3 regions of the Kribbella sp. NPDC051587 genome follow, and region 2 is predicted to be linked to each of the others. Evidence: riboswitches for the same ligand, from Rfam matches in the RefSeq annotation. Region 2 holds a riboswitch; each other region holds the start of a gene.
The links. Region 2 has a riboswitch for glycine ahead of ACIA49_RS08050 (L-serine ammonia-lyase). Riboswitches for the same ligand answer to the same signal wherever they lie in the genome.
Positions count from the first base shown of each region.

Region 1: linked by a shared signal. The riboswitch ahead of gcvP (aminomethyl-transferring glycine dehydrogenase) and the one ahead of ACIA49_RS08050 (L-serine ammonia-lyase) in region 2 are both predicted to bind glycine.
Region 3: linked by a shared signal. The riboswitch ahead of gcvT (glycine cleavage system aminomethyltransferase GcvT) and the one ahead of ACIA49_RS08050 (L-serine ammonia-lyase) in region 2 are both predicted to bind glycine.

Region 1 is NZ_JBITDE010000011.1:45,605-52,934, forward strand. It holds gene ACIA49_RS31165 (IucA/IucC family protein) at 1-276, opposite strand, end outside; gene ACIA49_RS31170 (serine hydrolase domain-containing protein) at 365-1,669, opposite strand; gene gcvP (aminomethyl-transferring glycine dehydrogenase) at 1,710-4,541, opposite strand; glycine riboswitch at 4,619-4,709, opposite strand; gene ACIA49_RS31180 (MerR family transcriptional regulator) at 4,731-5,351, opposite strand; gene ACIA49_RS31185 (bifunctional nuclease family protein) at 5,542-6,036, opposite strand; gene ACIA49_RS31190 (MerR family transcriptional regulator) at 6,060-6,719, opposite strand; gene ACIA49_RS31195 (FHA domain-containing protein) at 6,706-7,236, opposite strand.
Region 2 is NZ_JBITDE010000002.1:369,404-376,733, forward strand. It holds gene ACIA49_RS08040 (alpha/beta fold hydrolase) at 1-763, opposite strand, end outside; gene ACIA49_RS08045 (DUF3817 domain-containing protein) at 862-1,197, shown strand; glycine riboswitch at 1,373-1,470, shown strand; gene ACIA49_RS08050 (L-serine ammonia-lyase) at 1,550-2,923, shown strand; gene ACIA49_RS08055 (hypothetical protein) at 2,925-3,176, shown strand; gene ACIA49_RS08060 (alpha/beta fold hydrolase) at 3,430-4,257, opposite strand; gene ACIA49_RS08065 (hypothetical protein) at 4,318-5,223, opposite strand; gene lysX (bifunctional lysylphosphatidylglycerol synthetase/lysine--tRNA ligase LysX) at 5,304-7,330, opposite strand, start outside.
Region 3 is NZ_JBITDE010000007.1:412,095-419,424, forward strand. It holds gene ACIA49_RS26040 (hypothetical protein) at 27-185, opposite strand; gene ACIA49_RS26045 (plasmid stabilization protein) at 362-685, shown strand; gene ACIA49_RS26050 (heparinase II/III family protein) at 859-2,802, opposite strand; gene glyA (serine hydroxymethyltransferase) at 3,036-4,298, opposite strand; gene gcvH (glycine cleavage system protein GcvH) at 4,300-4,674, opposite strand; gene gcvT (glycine cleavage system aminomethyltransferase GcvT) at 4,674-5,783, opposite strand; glycine riboswitch at 5,935-6,029, opposite strand; gene ACIA49_RS26070 (hypothetical protein) at 6,149-7,330, shown strand, end outside.

The DNA of each region.
Region 1 (7,330 bases), on a different contig from region 2:
CGCCGTCCGGGCGACCAGGTCGTCGACCTCCGCCGGGTCGGCGTCGGTCGACAGCAGCCGGACCAAGGCCTCCGGGGTCGGCGGGGCACCGTCCACCAGGACCTCGGTGAACTGGTGCCACCCGCTCCGCGAGGCGTGCTCGACCCGCGCCGTGACCGTCGAACCGCCGACGGTCAGCCGCATCACTCCGGCCGTCACCGGCACCGCAGCCTCACGCGTGTAGCAACGCAGAATCGCGTTCAGATGCGCCGCGACAGCCGTCTCGGTCGAAGTCACGCTCACTCTCCTGAAGTAAGGCAACACTTACTTAGGTGAGCCTAACTTCAAACCTCCTCCGTGGCCACCCGACTACACGTGGCCATCATCACTTCTCACCGTACGGCGTTCTGGTGAGGATGAAGGTGGCGAGGTTGAGGTGGTCGATGGCGGTGCCGGTGCGGACGACGCGGAGCCGCTCTCCCGCGAAGTAGCCGTCGCGTCCCTGGTAGAGATCCGGGCCGAGCGGCGTGAAGCGGCAGCTCATCGCACCCGACATCAGCAGTCCGCCGGCGCTGACGCCGATGGTGAGCGGAGTGTTGCCCCAGTACCAGTGGCCGAGCAGCTCGTCGCCGTGCTCTAGTTGCGGTTCCGGCAGCCACTCACGTGCGAGCACCGGCTCGTACCGGACCAGGGTCGTGATCAGCTCCGGCGCCAGCGACGCGACCTTGCCGTGCGTCGCGTTCCCCACCGTGACCGCGCCGATCCGCCGTATCCGATCGACGAACAGCCCGGCCAGAAAGCCCGGCATCGAGCCGGTATGCCCGAACAGCAGATAGGGGTCGTCGGCAATCAACCGCAACCCCAGCCCGTACGACGCTGTCAGCGCCTCGCGTGGATCCGCGGCCGTCGGTGCGGACATCTCGTCGACGGTGTCGCGGCTGAGCACCTCAGGGACCGGGTCGATCCAGAAGTTCGCGTAGCGCGCCAGGTCCTCGATGGTGCTCCACAACTGACCGGCCGGAGCCATCGCGCCGGAGTCGTAGGCCGGCTCCTCGATCAGCTGACCGCTGAACGGATGGACCGAGTACCCCTGGGCAGCGGCACCGAACGGGAAGTACGACGTACGCCGCATCTCCAGCGGATCGAGGATGCGCTCCTGGACGACGTCGAGCCAGGACTCACCACGCAGCCGCGCCACGAGCTCACCCAGCAACGCGTAGCCGAGGTTGGAGTAGTGGTGCCGTCGATCGGCCGGACCGGTCGCGTGCGACTCGTCCATGCTCGCGGCCAGCTCGTCGAACGAGACGCCCGGGTTGCGCTCCCACCAAGGGCCCTCGGGCTCGGCGTTCATCCCACCGCTGTGGGCGAGCAGGTGCCGCACCGTCCGGTCGCCGAACGCGATCCCGGGCAGATGCTTGCCGACGGCATCGTTCAGCGACAGCAGCCCCTCGTCGCGGCACTGCAGGACCAGGATCGCGGTCAGCGTCTTGGTGATCGACCCGATCCGGTACTGCACGTTCGACCCCGGCGCGAGCCCGGACGCGTTGGCGAACCGGCCACGCGCGCCCGTCCACACCAGCTCTCCGTCACGCACGACGCCGGCGGTCACCGACGGCAGTCTGGTCTCACTCTGGGCAGCTGCGATTGCGGCCAGCAGGGCGGCGTCGGTGTCGGCACGTACGTCGGTCACCCGCACGAGTATGCCTCGTGCGGGGTGAACAACGTGCCGATTACTCGAACGCCTCCGGGGAGGGGCAGGAGCAGATCAGGTTACGGTCGCCGTACGCGCCGTCGATGCGTCGGACCGGCGGCCAGTACTTCGAGGCGCGGTCGACCGACTGCGGGAAGGCGGCCTCTTCACGGGTGTAGGCGTGCTCCCACTTGTCGTTGATCACCGAGGCTGCCGTGTGCGGGGCGTTGACGAGCGGGTTGTCGTCGGCCGGCCACTCCCCTGCCGCGACCCGGTCGATCTCGTGCTTGATCGCGATCATCGCGTCACAAAAACGGTCGAGTTCTCCTAGATCTTCCGACTCCGTCGGCTCGACCATCAGCGTGCCCGCGACCGGGAACGACATCGTGGGCGCGTGGAAACCGTAGTCGACCAGGCGCTTGGCGACGTCGTCGACGCTGATGCCGGTCTCCTTGGTCATCGGCCGCAGGTCCAGGATGCACTCGTGGGCGACCAGGCCGTTCTCGCCGGTGTAGAGGACCGGGAAGGCGTTCTCGAGCCGCTTGGCCACGTAGTTCGCGGTCAGCACCGCGTTCTTCGTGGCGGCGGTCAGGCCCTCGCCACCCATCATCCGGATGTAGGCCCACGAGATCGCCAGGACACCGGCGGAGCCGAAGGGAGCGGCGCTGATCGGGCCGACGCCGGACTCGGGGCCGGCCTGGTCGAGCAGCGGGTGGTTCGGCAGGTACGGCGCGAGGTGCGCGGCGACCGCGACCGGGCCGACGCCCGGACCGCCACCACCGTGCGGGATGCAGAAGGTCTTGTGCAGGTTCAGGTGACTGACGTCGCCGCCGAACTGACCCGGCTTCGCGAGCCCGAGCAACGCGTTCAGGTTCGCACCGTCGACGTACACCTGGCCGCCGTGGTCGTGCACGATCTGGCAGACCTCGGTCACGCTCTCCTCGTACACCCCGTGGGTGGACGGGTAGGTGATCATGATCGCGGCCAGCTTGTCGGCGTGCTCGGTGGTCTTGGCGCGCAGGTCGTCCAGGTCGATCGTGCCGTCATCGTTGCCCTTGACAACGACAACCTTCATCCCGGCCATCACCGCCGACGCAGCGTTGGTTCCGTGCGCACTGGAAGGGATCAGGCAGACGTTGCGGTCCTCGTTGCCCTGGGCCCGGTGGTAGCCGCGGATCGCGAGCAGCCCGGCGAGCTCACCCTGCGAGCCGGCGTTCGGCTGGATGGACACCTTCGCGTACCCGGTGACCTCGGCCAGCCAGCGCTCCAGCTGACCGATCAGCTTCACGTAGCCGGCGGCGTCTTCGATCGGCGCCAGCGGGTGCATGTCCGCGAACTCCGGCCAGGTGACCGCTTCCATCTCGGTGGTCGCGTTCAGCTTCATCGTGCACGAGCCGAGCGGGATCATGCCGCGGTCGAGCGCGTAGTCCTTGTCGGACAGCTTGCGCAGGTAGCGCAGCATCGACGTCTCGGACCGGTGCGTGTTGAAGACCGGGTGCGTCAGGTACTCCGAGCTCCGCGGTACGGCGACCTCGGGCGCGGCCAGCGTGTCGTCGTACTGGACGCCGAAGGACTGGCAGACCCGGGTCAGCGCGGCGGCGTCGGTCTTCTCGTCGCAGGAGATGCCGACGTGGTCGGCGTCGACCTGGCGCAGCCAGATGCCGTTCTGACGAGCAGCGTCGACAACGTCCGCGGCCGCACCGGGAACGCGGGCCAGCACCGTGTCGAAGAAGTCGCCGTGGACAACCTCGACGCCGCCGGCGCGCAGCGACGCGGCCAGCTTGCCCGCGTAGTCGTGCACGCGGCCGGCGATCGCCTTCAGCCCATCCGGTCCGTGGTACACGGCGTACATGGAGGCGACGACGGCCAGCAGGACCTGCGCCGTACAGATGTTGGAGGTCGCCTTCTCGCGACGGATGTGCTGCTCACGGGTCTGCAACGCGAGCCGGTATGCCGGAGCGCCGTCCGCGTCGACCGAGACGCCGACGAGCCGGCCGGGCAGCGACCGCTCGAGACCGGCGCGGACCGAGATGAAGCCGGCGTGCGGACCGCCGTAGAAGAGCGGGACGCCGAAGCGCTGCGAGGAGCCGATGACGATGTCGGCCCCGGCCTCACCCGGCGCCTCGAGCAGCGTCAACGCGAGCAGGTCGGAGGCGACCGCGACCAGCGTCTCGCGCTCGTGCGCGGCGGCGATCAGCGGCTTCAGGTCGCGGACGGCACCGCCCGAGCCCGGGTACTGCACCAGGAAGCCGAAGAAGTCGCCCTCGGGCAGACCGTCGGTGGTGTCGGCGACGACCACCTCGATGTCGAGCGCCTCGGCGCGGGTCTGCACCACGGCGATCGTCTGCGCGAAGGTGTCCGCGTCGACCAGGAAGCGGTTCGACTTGCTCTTGCGGTTGGAGCGGTGCGCGAGCGTCATCGCCTCGGCGGCCGCGGTGCCCTCGTCGAGCAGCGACGCGTTCGCGGTCGGCAGCCCGGTCAGGTCGGAGACCACGGTCTGGAAGTTCAGCAGCGCCTCGAGCCGCCCCTGGGAGATCTCCGGCTGGTACGGCGTGTAGGCCGTGTACCAGGCCGGGTTCTCGACCAGCCGGCGGACGATCACCGACGGGGTGAAGGTGCCGTAGTAGCCCTGGCCGATCATCGAGGTGGCGACGTTGTTGCGGGCCGCGAGCTGGCGCAGCTCGGTCAGCGCGTCGACCTCGGAGGCCGGCTCCGGCAGCCGCAGCGGCTCGGTGGACCGGATCGAGGCCGGTACGGCGGCATCCGCGAGCGCGTCGACATCGGCGTACCCGAGGAGTTCGACCATCCGCGCGACCTCGTCCGGGCGGGGCCCGATGTGCCGGTCGGCGAAGATTGCTGAAATTTCCGTCATCAAAGAGGCTCCGTTGCTTGCAGTAGCTTCCGGGGGCCTCCCCCTCTGTCACGCACGAGTGCACGCTTCAGAGTCGCCTGACGCACCCGGTCCATGGGCCTGAGAGGTTCCGGGGAGGAATTGCCCCTTCGGCGCCCGGTTTGCACGGGTCTCTCCCGAGTGCGGTGAACAGCTAGCTGAAAGAGTACCTCAGCCCGTCATGCGGGCCCGGCGGCGGGCAGCGAGCTCGTCGCTCGCGTGGTTCTCGTCGTCGCCTTCGCCGTGACCGTCGGCACGCTCGGTCGGCAGCTCGGACAGCGAGCCCTCGACCTCCCGCCAGACGCCACCGAGCGCGATGCCGAAGACGCCCTGGCCACCGGCCAGCAGGTCGATGACCTCGTCCGGCGAGGTGCACATGTAGACCGACGCGCCGTCACTCATCAGCGTGATCTGGGTCAGGTCGTCGATGCCGCGCTTGCTCAGGTGGGCGATCGCGGTCCGGATCTGCTGCAGCGAGATGCCGGCGTCCAGGAGACGCTTGATCACCTTCAGCAACAGCACGTCACGGAAACCGTACAACCGCTGCGTGCCCGAGCCGGTCGCCGGACGCACCGACGGCGAGACCAGGCCGGTGCGGGCCCAGTAGTCCAGCTGACGGTAGGTGATCCCGGCCGCGGCACAGGCCGTCGGCCCACGGAACCCGACATCCTCCGGCATCGGCCGCAGGTCGTCGTCGAACAGCAAGCCCTGGACGCCGGCCGCGGCGGCCGCCTCGGCGCGTGCTTCGGACGTCGACTGCGCCGTCAGATCCGTGTCGCCGGTGCGTGTCACGCCTGAGCCTCCCTGGATACCTACTGGAACGAGTCACCTGCGTGGAGTAGCAGCACCCCACAACTCCTTCACGGTAAGCCGCCGACCAGAGAGGGTCAACGACAACCGCTCCGAGCCGAATGCGTGTCGCGGCTCCCGCACGAATCGTTACCTTCCCGGTCTTGCCTGGTTCAGGCGTGCCGGAGGGGTCTCAGCTCTTGTCGAAGTCTTCCGGGGTGATCTGGTCGAGGAACTCGCGGAAGCGCTCGACCTCCTCCTCTTCCTGGACCTCGTCGACGGCTCCGGACTCGCTCTCCGGCACCGGGATCCCGGCCTCGGCGAGGATCTCGTCGGCGCAGAAGACCGGCGTACCGGTCCGGAGCGCGATCGCGATCGAGTCCGACGGGCGGGCCGAGATCTCGGTCTTGTCGTCGAAGACCAGGATCGCCTCGAAGACGCCGTCGGTCAGGTTCACGATCCGGACCTGACTCAGCGTGTGCCCGAGCACCCGGATCGTCTCCGCGAACAGGTCGTGGGTCAGCGGCCGCGGTGGCTCCATCCCCTGCTGGGCGAACGCGATCGCACTCGCCTCGGCCGCCCCGATCCAGATCGGCAGGTACCGCTCGCCGCCGACCTCCTTGAGCAGCACGATGGGCTGACTCGAGGGCATCTCGACCCGGACTCCGACTACGTCGACTTCGCGCACGCCTCAACCCTACTCCGCGCCGGTCAGCGCGGCAGCCGGGATCTCACCAGTGCCGTGTGCAACCGCACAGTCAGCGCCGCCAGTTCCTGCGTCTGATCGGTACGGCGGGGTCCGGTCACCTGCTCGATCAGCCCTACCTCGCGGTCGGCCGCGGTCCGGAACGGCCGCAGGTGCCGCGGCTCGATCCCGTACGTCGCGAGCTCGGCCGCCACCTGCGCGACCACGATCGCGTCGCCGCCGTAATGCTTGCCCTCGGCCACGATCAGGCCGTGGCTCTCCAGTTCGGCGAGCAACGCCGTACTGACTCCGGCCGCCGCGCAGAGCTCCGCCCTGGTCAGCCGCAGGTCGGTGCCGGTGGCACCGAAGTCGTCGGCGGCCGGCCCGGCGGCCGGCGTACTGGGAGCGATCGGCGGTCCACCCGCGGCCGGGCGCAGTCCGCGGTCGAGGGCACCGAGATGCTCCTTGATGACCTTCAGCGGCAGGTACTGGTCGCGTTGTGCGGTCAGCACGTAGCGCAGCCGCTCGACATCGCCCGCGCTGAACTTGCGGTAGCCCGACGCGGTACGCGCCGGTGTCACCAGCCCCTCGGCCTCGAGGAAACGGATCTTGGAGATGGTGACATCGGTGAACTCGGCCTGCAGCAGTTGCAGGACCTCGCCGATCGACAGCTCAGGCTTGGCCACTGGCGTAGTAGACGAGCCGGTACTTGCCGATCTGGACCTCGTCGCCGTTGCTCAGCTGGACCTCGTCGATCCGGTCCCGGTTCACGTAGGTGCCGTTCAGGCTGCCGACGTCGCGGACCTTCACGCCGTACGCGTCGCGGCGGAACTCGGCGTGCCGGCGGGAGACCGTCACGTCGTCGAGGAAGATGTCGCTGTCCGGGTGCCGCCCGGCGGTGACCACGTCGACGTCGAGCAGGAACCGGCTGCCCGCGTTCGGGCCGCGCTGCACGATCAGCAGCGCCGACCCGGCCGGCAGTGCACCGACCGCGGCCTGGTCGTCGGCCGACAGCGGCTCGCCCTGGTCGAAGCGCTCGGTCTCCGGCTCGGCGCTGATCGGCGTCAGCATCGCGGTGTCCGTCACACCAGGCGTCGGCGTCGCGGCGGCCGGCCGGTCCGCCCCAGGGAGCATCGCTCCGCACTGCGAGCAGAAGCGGCTGCCCTCGGAGTTCTCGTGCCCGCACTGGTTGCAGAACGGCATGCTGTGATCCTCCCGATCGCCGTTAGGCGACGTTGTGTCGTAGACCCCGTGGAACAAGTGTGTACCCAGCCTCAACCCTCTACCAGCGGTTGAG
Region 2 (7,330 bases):
TCACGAACTCGTCGAACGAGTCCTGAACCGACGCGGCCTGCGGGTCGAGGAACTGGCGGGGTGTCGCGAGGCTGTGGTCGAGGACGCTCTCCAGGACCATCGCGCGCAGGTGCTGCGGGTAGGTCTCGGCGTACTGCGCTCCGAGCGGTGTGCCGTAAGAGCTGCCGTGGAAGGTGATGCGGGATTCGCCGAGGGTACGGCGGATGGCGTCGACGTCACGCACGGTCTGCCAGGTGTCGACGTGGTCGTAGAGCGGTCCTGTGTGGGCGCGGCAGTCGGCGGCGAGGCGGCGGTTGTAGTCGATCAGTGCGTCGAAGCCGGCCTGGTCGGGGACGAGCGGCGACGGCATCGCGGCGTACAGGCCGGTGGTGCACTTGACCGGGTTGCTGCGTGCGATCCCGCGCGGGTCGAAGCTGACGATGTCGAAGCGATCCTGCAGGTCCGGGCTGAAGCGGTCGATCCCCGTCTTGATCCGGTCGACGCCGGAGTCACCCGGGCCGCCCGGTCCGAAGACGAGTGCGCCGACGCGGTCCTTCTTCGCCGTACGGCGGGCGATCGCGAGGCCGAAGGTTGGTCCGTCCGGGTACCGCCAGTCGACGGGGAGTCGCAGGGTCGCGCACTCCGAGCCTTTGACGACGAGCGGATCTTCCTTGCCTTCGACCTTGCAGTCGGACCAGTGGACAGCGGCCGACGCCGGCAGGACGGCCAGGCTTGAAGCGGTGACGGTGAGGACCACACCCCACGTGAGCGATCTGAATCTCATCTGATCGATCCTTCGGCAACCGCTTGCTCCCTCACATCGGGGACAGACCCTCAGACCACCCCGGTCGGGGCTTGGGGGACTTGTTAGGGTCGGGCGCGATGACACACTCACGGTGGTTCCGGACGGTGGCGATCGCCGAGGCGATCTCGTGGACCGGTCTGTTGATCGGCATGCTGTTCAAGTACGTGCTGTCCGACAACGAGGCGGGCGTGAAGCTGTTCGGCCCGATCCACGGCGGCATCTTCGTCGTGTACGTCGTCACCGTGCTGGTCGTGCGGAAGCCGTTGCGCTGGTCGTGGCCGGTGACGCTGGCCGCGCTGGCCGCCAGTGTTCCGCCGCTGTTCACCTGGTTCTTCGAGATCTGGGCTAGAGGTCGCGAGCGGCAGTCTCACGCCTACTGCGCAGCACTCGGCACGGCACCTCACCGCACTTGAGCGAAGGACAAGATGCTCCGCATCGTGCCCTCCCCTCAAGCACGCCGAGCTACCGCACCGAGCACTTGCTCGCTACGGCGTGAGACCACCGCTCCCGACCTAGCGCACCGGCCGGATTGACGCCGCCCGCGAAGCCGCCGTACCGTCCTCGACGGAAGCTAATTCAACAGCCGCATGAACCCGTGCGGGAGAGACCCAGGCTGCACGTGACCTGGGCGCCGTAGGAGCAACTCTCCCCAAGAATCTCTCAGGCACCTTCACCGTACGGGCGAGGCACCTCTGGAGGACAACAGTCCAACAGAGTGGGGAGGACACCACTCTCGGTCAACGACGACCGGAAGGGACCTCCAGTATGGCGATCAGCGTCTTCGACCTGTTCAGTATCGGGATCGGCCCGTCGAGCTCACACACCGTGGGACCGATGCGCGCGGCCCGCACGTTCGTGCTCGGCCTGCAGGAGGCCGGTCTGCTGACCGCGACCGCCCGGGTCGAGTCCCAGTTGTTCGGCTCGCTCGGTGCGACCGGGCACGGGCACGGCAGCAACAAGGCGGTGCTGCTCGGGCTCGAGGGTGAGGATCCCGAGACCGTCGCCACGCACTCCGTCGACGCGCGCGTCGAGACGATCCGCGAGCGCGGCCAGCTGTTGCTGGCCGGCGTCCACGAGATCGTGTACGACGACAACACCGATCTCGTGATGCACCGGCGGAAGGCCCTTCCGTACCACCCGAACGGGATGAGCTTCGTGGCTCGCGGTGCAGATGGCGCCGTACTGCGGGAGCGCACGTACTACTCGGTCGGCGGCGGGTTCGTGGTCGACGAGAACGCGGCGGCCGGGGACCGGATCGTGCCGGACAGCACCGTGCTGAAGTACCCGTTCCTGAGTGGTGCCGAGTTGCTCGACCGCTGCCGGGAGTCGGGGCTGTCGATCGGCGAGGTGATGCTCGCCAACGAGCAGGCCTGGCGGACCGAGGAAGAGATCCACAGCGGCCTGCTGAAGATCTGGCAGGTGATGCAGGACTGCGTGCAGGAAGGGTGCGAGACCGAGGGTGTGCTGCCCGGCGGCCTGAAGGTGCCGCGGCGCGCGCACCTGCTGCACACCAAGCTCACCCGCGATCCGTGGTCGGTCGACCCGCTGAAGGTGATGGACTGGGTCAACCTGTTCGCCCTCGCGGTCAACGAGCAGAACGCTTCCGGTGGGCGGATCGTCACCGCTCCGACGAACGGTGCCGCGGGCATCATTCCCGCCGTACTGCATTACTACCGGCGGTTTATTCCCGGCGCGACCGACGACGGGTGCGTCCGGTTCCTGCTGGTGGCGGCGGCGATCGGCGTTCTGTACAAGGAGAACGCGTCGATCTCCGGGGCCGAGGTCGGCTGTCAGGGCGAGGTCGGTTCGGCGTGCTCGATGGCTGCGGCCGGTCTGTGCGAGCTGCTCGGCGGTACGCCGGAGCAGGTCGAGAACGCGGCCGAGATCGCGATGGAACACAACCTCGGTCTCACCTGTGACCCGGTCGGCGGGCTGGTGCAGATCCCCTGTATCGAGCGGAACGCGATGGCCGCGGTGAAGGCGATCAACGCGGCCCGGATGGCGATGCACGGCGACGGCGTACACGTGGTGACGCTCGACAAGGTGATCAAGACGATGCGCGAGACCGGCGCGGACATGAAGATCAAGTACAAGGAAACGTCCCGTGGCGGCCTGGCCGTCAACGTGATCGAATGCTGACGTGCATGCGCCGCTCACCGACACTGTGCTGATGACCTTCGACGGCACTGTCGTCGAGTTCTTCGGGTACACCGACGTCCACCGCTACCACGTCTGGCAGCAACCGACCTTCGAGTTCACCCAAGGTCGGATGCCCCGGCTGATCGTCCGGCTCGCAAGCGGTGGCAAGCACTCGCTGCTCTACGACCGCGACCGCCTGGAAGGACTTCAGGCGGTCGCCGCCGAGGTCGCCCGCGTCGTGGCCGAGGCATGAGCTGGTTCGCCTACTGGTAGGTCGTTCCGGGTGGGCTCGCCGTACTGGGCGATCTGCTGTCCTTCGCCAGCCTGACCCGACCACCTAACGTCCGAAGAACCGGAGACGGGCCCTCCGATCCTTCGGACGTTGCGGATGCCAGCCCCGATGCAACCGGCGCCGTCCTCCACCAGTAGCCATCTGATGGGTCCACCCATGAGATCGCGCGGCGCTGGGGGGCTTAGAGGGACTACCTGCAGTCGTTCGTGTCGGGTCAGGGGTGGGTGGTTTCGAGGATGGTTCGGGCTACTTGGGTGGGAGCGTCGTTCATGGGGACGTGGCCGGCGTTGAGGAGGGGGATCATGCGGGCGCGGGGGAGTTGGAGGTGGGCGCGGGCGGCTTGGACCGGGAGGAGGACGCGGTCGTGGGTGCCCCAGGCGATGGTGACGGGGACGTTGGGGACGTCGCCTTCGAAGGTGGCGCCGGCGCGGGCGTGGGCGGCGACGCGGTCGAAGCCGGTGCAGTCGCGGAGGGCGCGGGATTCGGCGACGACGGCGTCGGGGTCGCGCAGGGCCGGGCGGTGGTAGATGGTGCCGGTGAGGACGCGGCGGCCGGCGGGGGTGCGGGAGAGGCGCTGGACGGTGGGATCCGGCGTACGGCGGGCGACGCGGCGGAGGTTGGTGAGCAGGCCGATGGCCCAGCGGTTCTCGCGCGGCGACCAGAAGCCGGCCGGGGCGAGTGCGGTGACCGAGCGAACCAGGTCGAGTTGGCCCATGCGGAGGGAGACCAGGCCGCCGAGGGAGTTGCCGGCGATGTGCGGGCGGTCGACGTCGAGGGCTTTGCAGAGGGCGTCGACGGTGTAGGCGAGGCTGTCAAGTTCGTCCGGGACACCTAGTGGGATGTCGGGGGAATCGCCGAAGCCGGGGAAGTCGAGCGCGATCACGTCGTGGTGCTCGGCGAGTTCGTCGAGGACCGGGGTGAAGGCCTGCCAGTGGTGACCGATGCCGTGCAGAAGCACCAGCGGGTCGCCCGAACCCTTGCGGTAGTAGGCGACCTCGACGCCCGGGACGCCGGCCACGGTGAGGCTTGCGGTTGCACTCATGACCTCATCGTGAACCTACTGGCGCGTCCTGTCATCGTGACATGGTCGATGTCACATAGCTTAATAAGCTTCGACTTCGCTGGTAGCGGCGTTGCCGGTCACGGTGGGTTCCAGGTTGATCTTCCAGGACTTGTCCGGCCCGAACGCCTGGTCGAACTTCTGGAACGAGCACCCGCTCCCGAACTGGCGCCGCTCCGAACTCCACTCCGCGCCGCTCTTGTAGTACAGGTGGTACGCCCCGCCGATCCGAGTGATCGCCGCCGCCTTGCCGGCCCGGATGTATGTCATCACGTGCGGATCCCGCGGCGGCTTCCCGTCGGTGACGACCGAGATCGCGACGTCCTTCGACGTACCGTTCATGATCGACAACCGCCCGATCCCGGCTTCGCCATGACGCACGAGCGTCTCGCCGTTCGCGGGCCGCTCCGGCTTAGGAGCCGGGCCCGGGTTCGGCAACGTGCTCCCGAAGTTCAGCTTGAGCTTCGTCAGCGCCACCAACGCCGGCGTGAGGTCGGTGCGCAGCCGCCGCTGAACCTTCTGCGAGGTGTACGCACTACCACCGCAGCGCGCATCGAGCTCGGCCTGCTCCGAGTCGGACAGCTTGTACGCTGCCACTCCGATCCGGTCCTGCAACAGCTGATGTACGGCGGACAGTCGCCCCTCGACCGTCAACGCGGCCAATCGCCCGGAGGCGCCGTTCAGCGCCTTCGACAGCTCGCCCATCGCCTGGGCCAACCCCTCGGCCGTCTGCGCCCGCGAGAGTGTCCGAAGGCTTACCGCCAGCGACTTCTCGGCCTTGGTCAGCTCACTTTGGTACGCCGCCTGTCCCAGCGGTCCGCGTGGTGTCACGGGCGCGGCAGCCGCCGTACCTCCGCTCGGCGTCGGCGGTGCCGCACCGTCGACCGGAGTCGCCGAACACCCCACGAGCACGCACAGCAGTGCCCCAACTACCGCAACCTGCCTCATCCACCCCGCCCCAGTATCCCCAGCCCCGCGCCCTCCTCAAGGCTACGGGTCAACCCAACTCGGGACGACCCGGCGCAACGTTAAGAATCACGCGGCGACGGGCGGACGAACGGGAAAGCGAGTGTGGAGCGGATGTTCTGGCCGGTCAGCATCATCATCACCCGGTCGACGCCGATACCGAGTCCACCGGTCGGTGGCATCGCGTATTCGAGAGCGCTGAGGAAGTCCTCGTCCAGTGACATCGCCTCGGGATCACCGGCCGCCGCCTTCAACGACTGCTCGGTGAGCCGCCTCCGCTGTTCAACCGGGTCGACAAGCTCCGAGTACGCCGTACCGATCTCAGCACCGAACGCGACCAGGTCCCAGCGCTCGGCGAGCCGGGGCTCGGTGCGGTGCGTCCGGGTCAGCGGCGACGTCTCCAACGGGAAGTCGGTGTAGAACGTCGGCAGCGTGGTGTGCGGTTCGACCAACTCGTCGTACAGCTCAAGCACCAGCTCACCCGCGGAAAGATCGAACGTCGTATGCACACCGTGCTGGTTGCACAGCTCCCGCAGCGTCTCCACCGAAGTGTCGGGAGAGACCGGTACGCCGGCCGCCCGGGCAACCGCATCGTGCACAGTGATCACCGGCCAGTCGCCGGAGATGTCGATCTCGCCGTCCGGCCGCTGCACCATCGGCTTGCCGAAGACCGCGGTCGCCGCTTCGATCAGCAGCTCCCGGGTCAGCTCGCGCATCACGTGGTAGTCGGCGTACGGCTGATAGGCCTCGACCGACGTGAACTCCGGGTTGTGGGTCGCGTCCGCGCCCTCGTTGCGGAAGTTGCGGTTCAGCTCGAAGATCTTGCCGAGCCCGCCGACGCTGAGCCGCTTCAGGAACAGCTCCGGCGCGATCCGCAGGAACAGATCGGTGTCGTAGGCATTGATGTGCGTCTGGAACGGCCGCGCGTTCGCGCCACCGTGCACAGCCTGCAGCATCGGCGTCTCGACCTCGATGAACCCCCGCGTCTCGAACCCGTTGCGCAGGGCCCGTACGGCGGCGCTGCGGTGCCGCATCATCCGCAGCGAGTCCGGGTTCATCACCAGGTCGATGTGCCGCTGGCGGACGCGCGCCTCGGGGTCGGTGAACCCCTTCTGCTTGTCCGGCAACGGGTGCAGGCACTTGGCCGCCATCATCCACTCGGTGGCGGCGATCGACAGCTCACCGCGCTTGCTGGTCACGACCTCGCCGGTGACGCTGACGTGGTCGCCGATGTCGACGAGCCGCTGCCAATGATCCAGCGCGGCCTCGCTGCAGGCGTCGGCGGACAGCATGACCTGCAGCTGGACCAGGCCGTCCTGCAACTGGGCGAACGACAGTTTGCCGTGGTCCCGCATCCGCACGACCCGGCCGGTCACCGAGACGATCTGGCCGGTGTGGTGGTCGGCGGGCAGGTTCTGGTGCAGCTCACGGATCCGCTCGATCGTCTCGGTCCGCTTGACCGAGACCGGATACGGATCGATGCCGGCGGCAACAAGCCCGACCAGCTTGGTACGGCGGATCTGTTCCTGCTCGGTGAGTTTGCGCTCCGGCAGGGTCGGCCGCAGCAGCGTCTCCTCCTGCTCGTGGACCGCCGCCGCGAAGTGGTCACCGTCGCCGGCCTGGATCGCATGCCGCTCGCCCGCAGTCACGCTGTCGACACGGGTCCAGGGCCGCGGCGCGGGCAGGAAGCCCTCGGCCGTTCCAGCAGCCAGCAGCACCTGGGCCAGCGAGGCGCCACGGGCGTAGCAGATCAGTCGTGGCGACCAGCGCGGCAGGTACTTCTCGTTCGACTGGTAGAGACTCTCCAGCTGCCAGAAGCGTGACGCGGCCGTGAGCAGCGCGTTCGTGAGCCGGAGGACCGGGCCTGCGCCCACTCGTTCGGCGTCGCTGAAGATTTCCCGGAACATCGCGAAGTTCAGCGAGATCCGGTGCAGACCGAGGTCACCGCACGCCTCCACCAGCGACGTGACCATGAACTCCATCAGGCCGTTCACGGACTCCGGGTCGCGGCGCATCAGGTCCAGCGAGACCCCGCGCACGCCCCACGGCACGAAGGACAGCAGCCCGCGGACGTTGCCGTCGGCATCGC
Region 3 (7,330 bases), on a different contig from region 2:
ACGGCGCCTCGGACAGTCTCTGGCAGTTAGTGCGGGTCGTCGTGCTGCACGCCGCAGTACCCGCATTTGTGCGGCAACGCGTGACCGCTTCCCTGCCGGCAGACATGTGCCTGCCCGCCTACGGCCCACCCGAACCGGCAGACATCACCCACCTGTTCCACCGATCCACCACTGTCGTGGCTCATCTGTCACACCCCATCCGCTCGCTCGACCGCCTTCCGTGCAGGTGAGACGAACCCCGTACGACTTCATGACGCGATGGCGAGCAACGAAGTTGTCTGCCTGGGTGGTGCCTTTACACACTATTGGGGTACCGGACACACCATTGGGGTACCGGGCGGAGGCCGAAAGGAGTTGGACGATGCCTGCTGGATCGAACAAGAAGCGGGAACGGCAGTACGAACACATCAAGGCCGGCCTCAAGAAGAGCGGCCGCAGCGAGGATGTGGCGGAGGAGATCGCCGCGCGGACGGTGAACAAGGAACGCGCCCGTTCCGGCGAGGCGAAGGAGTCGAGTCGTAGCTCCACCCACGACATCTCGTCGAGCCGCCGTGGCGGCCTCCGGTCGCACCAGGGCCCGGGCGGCCGGACCAAGGCGCAGCTCTACAACGAGGCCAAGGACAAGGGCGTCAAGGGCCGGTCGAAGATGACCAAGGCAGAGTTGGAGCGCGCCGTCGAACGGTGACGGCGCGGTCCGGCTGACTACTGATCCCTGGTTGCCATTGGTTCTCTTCCTTGGGTTCGTCGGAACGGGCTCTCACAGATCGCGATTGCTCATGCCGTTAGTCGACCGGGTGAGACGCGGACGCTCAACGGATTCGACGGTGGCTGAAGACGCTCTTCGGAGTGGGCCGAAGGTCAGTTCATCCGGGTGAGGCGGCCGTCGGGGGTCACCTTGACGGTGACCTTGGTGGCGCCGATGGTGAGGTCGACGAAGAAGTTCGGGCCGGCGGATCGGGTGGTGTAGGAGACCTGCTCGCCGGTGGCCGCGGGGGCGATGACGGACAGGATGCGGGCGTTCTGCCCGGTCTGGGTGAACTTGACGACCGGCGCCGGCTTGGCGTCGAAGATGTCCGGGAGGTACCAGCCCTGGGCCGGGTTGGACTTGCCCTGGTCGACGGTGGTGGTCCCGTTCATGTCACCGAACGGGATCTGGAACAGGTGGGTCTCCACCTTGCCGCCGGTCGCCACCGCTGTGGTGGGCGACTGCACGGTGACGGTCTGACCGGGTGGCAGGTGCCACAGGGTCTCGTAGCGCTGCTCGCTCGTCGACACCCCGCGGTCCAGCGCGACAACGACGTCCGGGTCTTTCAGAACCAGCAGGTCGCGAGCCCGGTTGACGCCATCGGCGGGTTGGTCGGCCAGTTGGTAGTAGTCCGAGTTCGACGTACTGGCCGAGCCCATCAGCCGCGTCGGCACCTTCTTGCTCTGGGCGGTCGGGATGGTCATCACGTTGTGGGCGGCCTGGCTCGGGGCCCAGTCCTGGAGGTCGCCCTTCTTGTAGCCGTAGTACCCCGGGTCGATCAGGATGTCCTGGCCGTGCCAGTTGTAGTTGATCGACGTATGGTCGTCGTGGCCGTGGTACAGCGCCTTCGGTCCGAACCGGATGCTGTACGCCGATTCCGCGCCGAACGCCCGCTGCTCACCCCAACCGGTCCGGCCGAAGATGAAGCCGCCCTTGAAGATCCCGGTACGACGGACCGGGTGCGGACCCGACTTACCCTGCGTCGCGACGAACTCCCACGGGGTACCGGGCTCGCTGTGGACCTTCTCCTGCGTGGTGTTGCCGATCTGGAACAGCTCGCCGTTCGGCTTGGTGGCGAGCGCCATCCAGTCGGCCAGCAGCTTGCGCCGGGACTCGATCGCCGGGCCGGGATCGACCCCGCAGCGCCGGACGACCGCGGCCGCGCGGCCCCAGAGCCGGTAGTTGAAGCCGGCGTACCCGACGGACTGCTCGTTGGTGGTTCCCTCGGCGTCGATGGACTGGACGACGGCCGAGTTGAGCCGGTCGCGGGCCTTGGTCATCAGGTCCTGGCGGCCGAAGGTACAGCCGACGCCGAACAGCGCGATGCTCTCGTCGGTGCCGTGGTTCCGGACGCCGCTCCAGTGGTCGATCATGTACTGCGCGTGCGTGAGCAGCGCGTCGTCGAGCCACTTGTACTGCGCCGGCAGCGTGCGCGTGTGAAGACTGGTCAGGAGTGCCTGCCGGGCACAGATCAGCACGTTGGTCCGGTGCATGGTCGACTCGGACGCACTGGCGTCACGCCTCGACGGAGTCGAAGATGTTGCTAGCCAAGGGAAGGGATTGTCCTTCACCCAGTCCTGGATGATCGCGAGGGTGTGGTTCCTGGCCTTGGCATTGCCGGCGCGGGTCGCGTCGATTCCGTTGCCGAGCCAGCGCAGTGAGTGCAGCCACAGATGCCAGCTCGGGTCGTTGTAAGGGTCCGACTCCCACTTGATGTCGCCGGAACCGTTCCCCACCTTGTACGCCGCGTTGTTGCCCCAGGCAAAGGTGTCGCTGAGCATCATCGGCAGCGGCACGGACTTCTGCAGACCGCTGTAGCCCGGGCACGCGTAGCCGCTCGCGACCGGCTTCGCGGGCGTCTTCGCCCCTGGCGCGAGCACGGCCGTCGGCGCCTGCCGCAGCGGAGACGACGATGGCGCTCCGCTCGCGGCGAGGCGCTTGTCCTCGCCCAGCAGGACGACCGCCCCGGCGAACGCGATCCCGCAGACCAGCACACAGACCGCGACCAACGCGACCGTGTTGCGGACCTTGCGGTGCAGTTGCTTGTGTTGCGCCACCCCAGCCTCCTCCGAACCCGCCCATGGCAAATACAGGTCTAGACCGGTATAAGCACAGACTGGTCCGGGGGAGGTCGATGAAGAGAGTGTCGATACCCCCGGGCCCGGCTTCGGAACTTCCGGTCAGGACCCTTATGTAGGCCATAACGCTTGGCCGGGACCAGACCGTTGCATGAAGCCCCGAAGCGGAGCCGAAATTGCCACTAGTGGCAATTTCGTTGCTGGTAAGGGAGTCAGAGCTCCGGGTACAGCGGGAACTTCTGGGTGAGCAGGCCGACCCGCTCGCGCAGCGCGTCGAGGTCGGCCGGATCGACGAGCGCGGCGGCGATGATGTCCGCGACCTCCGCGAACTCGGCCGGCCCGAAACCACGAGCCGCCAGGGCCGGCGTACCGATCCGGAGTCCGGAGGAGACCATCGGCGGCCGCGGGTCGAACGGCACCACGTTCCGGTTCACTGTCAGGCCGACCGAGTGCAGCCGGTCCTCGGCCTGCTGCCCGTCCAGCTCGGAGTTCCGCAGGTCGACCAGGACGAGGTGCACCTGCGTTCCGCCGGTCAGCACCGAGATCCCCGCAGCGCGGACGTCGTCGGCCAGTAACCGGGTCGCGATCGCCTGGGCGCCCTCGAGTGTACGGCGCTGCCGGTCGCGGAACTCTTCCGTGGCCGCCAGCTTGAACGCGACCGCCTTGCCCGCGATCACGTGCTCCAGCGGACCGCCCTGCTGACCCGGGAAGACGGCCGAGTTGAACTTCTTCGCCAGGTCCGCGCGGTTGGTGAGGATGACGCCGCCCCGCGGGCCGCCGAGGGTCTTGTGGGTCGTGGTGGTGACGACGTCGGCGTGCGGGACCGGGTTCGGGTGCAGCCCGGCTGCGACCAGGCCGGCGAAGTGCGCCATGTCGACCATCAGGTAGGCGCCGACCAGATCGGCGATCCGCCGGAACTCCGCGAAGTCGAGCTGCAGCGGGTACGCCGACCAGCCCGCCACGATCAGCTTCGGCCGGTGCTCCAGCGCGAGCCGCTCGACCTCGGCCATGTCGACCACGAAGTCGGTGTCTCGGACGTGATACGCGACGACGTCGTACAGCTTGCCGCTGTAGTTGAGCCGCATCCCGTGGGTGAGGTGACCGCCGTGCGCGAGGTCGAGGCCGAGGATCGTGTCACCGGGGTTGAGTAGCGCGAACATGGTGGCCGCGTTCGCCTGGGCACCGGAATGCGGCTGGACGTTGGCGAAGTCGGCACCGAACAGCGCCTTGACCCGGTCGATGGCCAGTTGCTCGACGACATCGACGTGCTCGCAGCCGCCGTAGTACCGGCGGCCGGGGTAGCCCTCGGCGTACTTGTTGGTGAGGACGGAACCCTGCGCCTCCATCACCGCGATCGGGGCGAAGTTCTCGCTGGCGATGAGTTCGAGGGTGTCGCGCTGACGGCCGAGTTCGGCCGTCACCGCCGCGTGGATCTCCGGGTCGAACTCGGCCAGGGACTGGTTGAGGGTGCTCATCTCACTCGCCTCCGATCAGTGCCTGGTAGGCACCGGCGTCCAGCAGATTCGTGGGTCCGGTGACCTTGATCCGAACCAGCCAGCCGGCCTGGTACGGGTCGGTGTTCAGCAGGCCGGGATCGACGACGACGGCTTCGTTGAGCTCGACGACCTCGCCGTCGACCGGCGCGAACAGGTCGCTGACCGACTTCGTCGACTCGATCTCACCGCACGCGTCGCCGGTGGTGATCGCGGTGCCGACAGCCGGCAGGTCGACGTACACGACATCTCCTAGCGCCTCGCCGGCGAAGGCGGTGATGCCGACCGTGGCGACGTCGCCGTCGAGAGCGACCCATTCGTGGTCCGCGGTGTAGTGCAGTTCGGTGGGGACGGACATCAGGACTCCTGGCGGCGGTAGAAGGGGAGGGGTACGACGGTCACGTCGTCGTGCGTACCGCGGATGTCGACCTGCAGCGGGGTTCCCGCTTCCTGGTAGCTCGCGTCGACGTACGCCATCGCGATCGGGTGCCCGAGCGTCGGCGACGGCGCGCCACTCGTGACCGTGCCGATCTCCCGGCCGGTCGCCGGATCCAGTACGGCGTACCCGCTGCGCGGTGACCGCCGGCCGGCTGAGGTGAGGCCGACGAGCACCCGCCGGGCGCCCTCGTCGCGGCGGCGGGCGAGTGCCTCGCGGCCGACGAAGTCAGCTTCTTTGCTGAAGGCAACGACTCGGCCGAGCCCGGCCTCGAACGGCGTGAGGTCGCGGCTGAGTTCATTGCCGTAGAGCGGCATTCCGGCCTCGAGCCGAAGCGTGTCCCGGCAGGCCAGCCCAGCAGGCTTGAGCCCGTACGGCGTTCCCGTCCGGAGCAGGTCGGCCCAGATCCGCGCGGCCTCGTCCGGGCGGCAGTAGATCTCGAAACCGTCTTCACCGGTGTACCCGGTGCGGGCAAGCAGGATGTTGCTCCCGGCAAGCTTCGCTTCGGTGATCGCGTAGTACTTGAGCGCGGGCAGATCGGCCTCGGTCAGCTCGGCCAGGATCTCCGCGGAGACCGGCCCCTGGACGGCGATCAGCGCCCAGCACTCCGTCGCGTCGCGAACCTCAACCGAAAACCCGGCCATCCGTTGCGTCAGTTCGGCATGGACGACCGCCGTGTTGCCGGCGTTCGCGACGATCAGGAAGTGGTCGTCGGCGAGCCGGTAGACGACGAGGTCGTCGATGATGCCGCCGTCCTCGGTGCACAGCATCGAGTACCGCGCGCGGCCGGGCGCGATCTTCGACGGCTGTCCGACCAGGCTGTGGTCGAGCGCCTGCGCGGCCGTGGCGCCGATCAGCTCGAGTTCGCCCATGTGGGACAGGTCGAACAGACCCGCGGTGGTTCGGACGGCTGTGTGCTCGGCGATGTCGGAGGTGTACCGCACCGGCATCGTCCAGCCGGCGAAGTCAGTAAACGAGGCACCGAGCTGTTGATGCTCTGCGTGCAAAGCAGTCGCGCGCGACTCTGCCATAAGTTGGGAGGCTCCCTCGGTCAGGCACCAGGCGGTGCCACTGCTGGGTGACCTCCCCGCTCTGTCATCGGTACCTGAGAGCTTCGCCGCCGGATCGGGCGGTTTGCACCGTGGGTGCAGGTCCAACCGGACCTGTCTTTCCAGAGTTCGCCTCATCGGAACGGTCAGTGGGCCTGAGAGATTCTGGGGAGATTTGCTCCTTCGGCGCCGGGCTGTGCCGCACCCGGACTCTCCCGCCCCGATTCGAACGGCGCGATATGCAGTTAGGCGGCCGACTCTAGCAGCCGTTCCGGAACCGTCCATGTGGTTGGCTCGTCCCAGGTGAGCGCCGCGGACCGGCGGATCGCGTGACAGAGAGGGACACGATGAGCGGACTGTCGACCTTGCCCCTGGTGGTGATCGGGCTGTCGCTGATCGGCTTGCTGGCGGTCGTCGTCTGGTTCGTCCGGCGGCAGCGGTACCTGAAGTCGCTGCGCGACCGCGGTTGGACCTTCGTCGGCAGCCCGTCGTTCGCGACCGTCGCGCGGCTGAACAACCCGCCGTTCGGGCTGGGGTTCAAGCGCTCGCCGGACGATCAGATCACCGGTCTGACCAGCACTGGACGGCCGTTCCAGGTGATCGAGTACGGCAGCGAGTACTGGAAGGGTTGGGTCGGCATGGTGACGCTGTCGCGCCGCCTGCCCGAACTGTGGATCACCGGCGGTCAGACGGGGCCCCGGGCCGGTGTCTCCGCGACCATGGTGCCGGTTCCGGCGCAACTCGGCTCGGGCTGGACGGTCGGCGTACAGGACCCGGCGTTCGCCAACGAGGTGCTGAGCGGCCAGCTCTGCACCGCCTTGCTCGCGCTGGCCGGGAGCCAGCCGGGTGTGAACCTCAGCATCGACGGCGACCAGCTGGTCATCCAGGACCCGCCGCACAAGGACTCCGAGCTGCTCGCGCCCTGGCTGGAGCAGCTGGCCGCCATCGCCGCCGCGATCGACGCCACACCGCTCGACCACTGGATCCAGCCCGAGCGCGAGGCCCGCCTGGGCTTCTACCAGCACCCGGACTGGTACTGGATCGGCCAGGACGACAGCCTGCTGCAGAGCACGCCGACAACCCGCGGCGGCCACGACCACAGCACCAGCGACGTGATCCGCGGCCGCGACGGCGACGGCCCGCCGTTCGTCGCCTTTACCCACCACTGGAAGACCACGCGCACCGAGACCTCCACCGACTCCGAGGGCCGCACCACCACCCGCACCGTCACCGAGAACCACAGCGAGCCGATCCTTGGCTTCGAGCTGCCGGTGCACATGCCCTGGATCCAGGTCAGCCGGCGCGGCCTCGGCGCCGGCATCAGCTTCGAGAGCGAAGCCTTCAACAAGCGGTTCGCCATCCACGCCCGCGACCAGAAGTTCGCGTACGACGTCATCCACCCGCGCCAGATGGAGTTCCTGATGGCCACCCAGCCGGCCCCGTTCCAGGTCGTCGGCAACTGGGCCTGGTTCGAGCCCGGCCGCCACGACCACCAGACCATCGCCCGCAACTCCCTGATCCTGCGCGAC